2 regions of the Streptomyces sp. CLCI03 genome follow, and region 2 is predicted to be linked to the other one. Evidence: riboswitches for the same ligand, from Rfam matches in the RefSeq annotation. Region 2 holds a riboswitch; the other holds the start of a gene.

Region 1 (2,191 bases), 4.1 Mb from region 2:
GCGGATGTGCTGCTCGCGGGTCTGGAGCGCGAGGCGGTAGGCCTTGTTGCCGTCCGCGTCCACGGAGACGCCGACGAGGCGGCCGGGCAGCGAGCGGGCGTGCTTGTCCTGGACGGCCATGTAGCCGGCGTGCGGTCCACCGAAGCCCATCGGGACGCCGAAGCGCTGGGTGGTGCCGACGGCGATGTCCGCGCCGAGCGCGCCCGGGGAGGTCAGCAGGGTCAGCGCGAGCAGGTCGGCGGCGACGGCCACGACGGCGCCGAGCTCGTGGGCCTGGTCGATGACCGGCTTGATGTCGCGGACGGCACCGGAGGCACCCGGGTACTGGACCAGCACACCGTAGACGCCGCGCTCGGCGACCTCGGCCGGGATACCGGCGGACAGGTCGGCGACGACGACCTCGATGCCGATCGGCTCGGCGCGGGTCTCGATGACGGCGATGGTCTGCGGCAGCGCGTCTGCGTCCACCAGGAAGACGTTGCCCTTGGACTTGCCCACGCGGCGGGCCAGGGTCATGGCCTCGGCGGCCGCGGTGCCCTCGTCGAGCAGCGAGGCGCCCGAGGTCGGCAGCCCGGTCAGCTCGGCGACGACCGTCTGGAAGTTCAGGAGCGCCTCAAGGCGGCCCTGGGAGATCTCCGGCTGGTAGGGCGTGTACGCCGTGTACCAGGCCGGGTTCTCCATGACGTTGCGGAGGATCACCGGCGGCGTGAAGGTCCCGTAGTAGCCGAGACCGATCATCGGGGAGAGGACCTGGTTACGGTCGGCGAGCGAACGCAGCTCGGCAAGTACCTCGGCCTCGGTACGCGCCTCGGGCAGGTCGAGCGCCTCGGCGGTCTTGATCACATCCGGGACCGCGGCAGCGGTCAGTTCGTCCAGGGAGCCGTAGCCCACCTGGGCGAGCATCTTCGCCTGCGCCTCGGCATCCGGGCCGATGTGGCGCTGTTCGAAGGGGATGCCTCGCTCCAGCTGGGAGAGCGGAATGCGGTTGGCGGTCATGTACGGAGGCCTCCTGGTCGTATGACCTGCGAGGGGCACCACGGCGCGGGCACCCGGACGGCCTCCCCCTCTGTCATCTGCACCTGAGAGTTTCACCGGAGTCACGGGGGTCTCCCGAGGATCCGGCTTTCACCGTCGGTGAGGAGGGGGACCGGCACTGTGCCCGGTACCCGCCCTGCTTTCCAGAGTGGCCTCGTCCGTGCGGTACGTATGCCTGAGAGATTCCGGGGAGGATTTGCTCCTTCGGCGCCTCCGTCTCGTTCACTCGGAGGACTCTCCCGCACAGGGTCGACAGCCGTTCACCAGCGTACCAGCGAGGATCTGAACCCTCCCCGAGTGGCCTCCGCTGCGGATATGCACTTCTGTAGTCATTACGGAGCAGTTGCGACCTTTTGGAGGGACCGTGCAGACCGACATCGATCCGCGCAGCCTGATCGGCCGCAAGGCGTTCGACCGCAATGGCACCAAGATCGGCACGATCGACGAGGTCTACCTCGACGATGCCACGGGCGTCCCGGAATGGGCCGCGGTCCGGACGGGGCTCTTCAGCCGGGACGCGTTCGTTCCTCTGGAGCCGAGCGAGCTGGTGGGCGACACCCTGCGGGTGCCCTTCGAGCGCGCCCTGATCAGGGACGCCCCGGACTTCGGTGTCGGGCGCCACCTCTCGCCCGAGCAGGAGCTGCAGCTCTACCACCACTACGGTCTGGACACGACCCTGCCGGCGGACTTCAACCGCGACTTCGGCCGACTGGCGGGTGACGAGAGCTGAGCCGCGCCGGGCCCTCCCCGGCCTCCCACCAAGCCCTCCCTCAGGGCCTTCCCTCGGCTCCGTCCCCCACCAGCGGCAGCGGATCGGACGGCTCCAGTTCGGGGTCGTCCACCCGGAAGGTCCGCACCCGGCCGGGCTCCGATCCGGGCTGTTCGAACCGCACGGTCACCCGCCCGACCCCGCTGCCCTGCACCCAACCGGGCCCGTACACGGCATGCCGTACGTCGCTCCCCGCCGCCCAGCGCCGCTCGGGGGCCTGCTCCGGCTCCTCGGACGGCTCCGCAGCCCCGTGGGCACCTTCCACCTCCGTCTCGGCCGCACCGGACGTCACAGCTGCCTCTCCGGCCCCGTCCGCCCCGTCCGCCCTGGCCGTCCTGTCGGCCACATCGGCACCGCCGGCCCCGTCCGCCCTGTCCGCCCCGTCCG
Region 2 (2,191 bases):
GCGCGCGACCTGCCCGGAGAGGGCCTCCTCGGGGCTGCTGTCCAGCAGGAGCAGGTGCAGCGCCCGGCCCCGGCGGCGCGCGGCGGCCGCCAGCAGGCCGCGTACCCAGGTCTGCGTGCCGCAGTCGTGGACCACCACGGAGGCCCCGGAGCGCAGGATCCGCCACAGCCCCCAGTAGTGCGCGGCGCGCACCAGCGGCCGGTAGACCGCGTACGGCAGCGCCGCGGGCATGCGGCGCTCCCAGCGTTCGCGGGTGTCCTGGGAGTCCACCGCCCCGCCCTCGGCGGCCGCCCGCTTGATCAACGTGCTCTTGCCGCCGCCGGGCAGACCGGACACCACGACGATGTCACCGGCCGCGAAGCCGAGCCGGTGCGCGGCGGGCGCGGCCGGCCCGCGCAGGTCACGTACGCGGCCGAGGCCGGTCTCGGCCGCCCGTCCGCGCCCGCGCACGCCGCGCTGCGTCGGCACCGCCTCCACGGTTCCCGTCGTCGTCACCACTCCGAATCTCCGCACAGTGTTCGCCTCCCCCGATTCGGGTCACCAGGACCCTTGCCCACTGAGTGTAAAGAGACGGTAATCCGGCGGCCCCGGTTCCGGTCGGGTCCTTCGGAGGGCCGTACGAACTTTCGGACCCCGCCGCCCGATCTCGGGCATGGCGTGCAATGATGTGCGCCATCTGGACCAACTGCATACCGGCCGCTTGAATCCGCGCGGGAGAGTCCCGGCACGCCGCAAGGCCGTGCGCGGGCGCCGAAGGAGCAAGAACCTCCCTTGAATCTCTCAGGCCCCGTACCGCGTGGATGAGGCAGATCTGAAAAGCGAGCTGCTGCGCAGCTCCACCCAAGGTGCAAGTCGATGAGAAGAACCGGCGATCGATCGATCGGCGGAACTCTCGGCGAACCTCTCAGGTTCCGATGACAGATGGGGAGGAACGTCCTCGTCATGTCATGTCGATGCCCTGGGACCCGGGAGCCACACCCATGAGCACTGCCCCCCGCCTGACCGCCCTCGATGCGCTGCACCGCTCGCTCGGTGCGACCATGACCGATTTCGCGGGCTGGGACATGCCGCTGCGGTACGCCAGCGAGCGCGACGAGCACAACGCCGTACGGACCAAGGCCGGCCTCTTCGACCTCTCCCACATGGGCGAGATCACGCTGACCGGCCCGGAGGCCGTGAAGGCCCTGGACTACGCGCTGGTCGGCAACATCTCCACGGTCGGCGTGGGCCGCGCCCGCTACACGCACATCTGCCAGGAGGACGGCGGGATCGTCGACGACCTGATCGTCTACCGCCTCGGCGAGACGGAGTACATGGTCGTCGCCAACGCCTCCAACGCCCAGGTCGTCCTGGACGCCCTGACCGAGCGCGCCGCCGGCTTCGACACCGAGGTCCGCGACGACCGTGACGCGTACGCGCTGATCGCGGTGCAGGGCCCCGAGTCCCCCGGCATCCTGGCGTCCCTCACGGACGCCGACCTGGACGGCCTGAAGTACTACGCCGGCCTGCCGGGCACCGTCGCGGGCGTGCCCGCGCTGATCGCGCGTACGGGCTACACGGGCGAGGACGGCTTCGAGCTGTTCGTCGCCCCCGAGCACGCCGTGGAGCTGTGGCAGGCGCTGACCGAGGCGGGCGAGGGCGTCGGCCTGGTCCCGGCCGGCCTGTCCTGCCGCGACACCCTGCGCCTGGAAGCGGGCATGCCGCTGTACGGGCACGAGCTGACCACCTCCCTCACCCCGTTCGACGCGGGCCTGGGCCGGGTCGTGAAGTTCGAGAAGGAGGGGGACTTCGTCGGCCGCGCCGCGCTGGAGGCCGCCGCCGAGCGCGCCGCCACCAACCCCCCGCGCAAGCTGGTCGGTCTGATCGCCGAGGGCCGCCGCGTCCCGCGCGCCGGGTTCCCGGTCGTCGCCGACGGTCAGGTCATCGGTGAGGTCACCTCCGGCGCCCCGTCCCCGACGTTGGGCAAGCCGCTCGCGATGGCGTACGTGGACGCGGCGCACGCCGCGCCCGGCACGTCCGGCGTCGGCGTCGACATTCGCGGTACGCATGAGCCGTACGAGGTCGTGGCGCTGCCGTTCTACAAGCGGCAGAAGTAACCCCACGCACCACGTCCGCCGTCCGGGAATCCGTGCGGCGCCGTCTCAGTACCCAAGACCGCAGTTCGTATCCACTCCCCCGCATCCAGGAGAAT

What was found. Region 2 has a riboswitch for glycine ahead of gcvT (glycine cleavage system aminomethyltransferase GcvT). Riboswitches for the same ligand answer to the same signal wherever they lie in the genome.
Region 1: linked by a shared signal. The riboswitch ahead of gcvP (aminomethyl-transferring glycine dehydrogenase) and the one ahead of gcvT (glycine cleavage system aminomethyltransferase GcvT) in region 2 are both predicted to bind glycine.

Annotation. Positions count from the first base shown of each region.
Region 1 covers NZ_CM132132.1:6,719,081-6,721,271, reverse strand. The annotation lists gene gcvP (aminomethyl-transferring glycine dehydrogenase) at 1-996, opposite strand, end outside; glycine riboswitch at 1,189-1,287, opposite strand; gene ACWG52_RS31030 (PRC-barrel domain-containing protein) at 1,400-1,765, shown strand; gene ACWG52_RS31025 (DNA polymerase IV) at 1,806-2,191, opposite strand, start outside.
Region 2 covers NZ_CM132132.1:2,633,446-2,635,636, forward strand. The annotation lists gene ACWG52_RS11810 (AAA family ATPase) at 1-495, opposite strand, end outside; glycine riboswitch at 702-805, shown strand; gene gcvT (glycine cleavage system aminomethyltransferase GcvT) at 981-2,096, shown strand.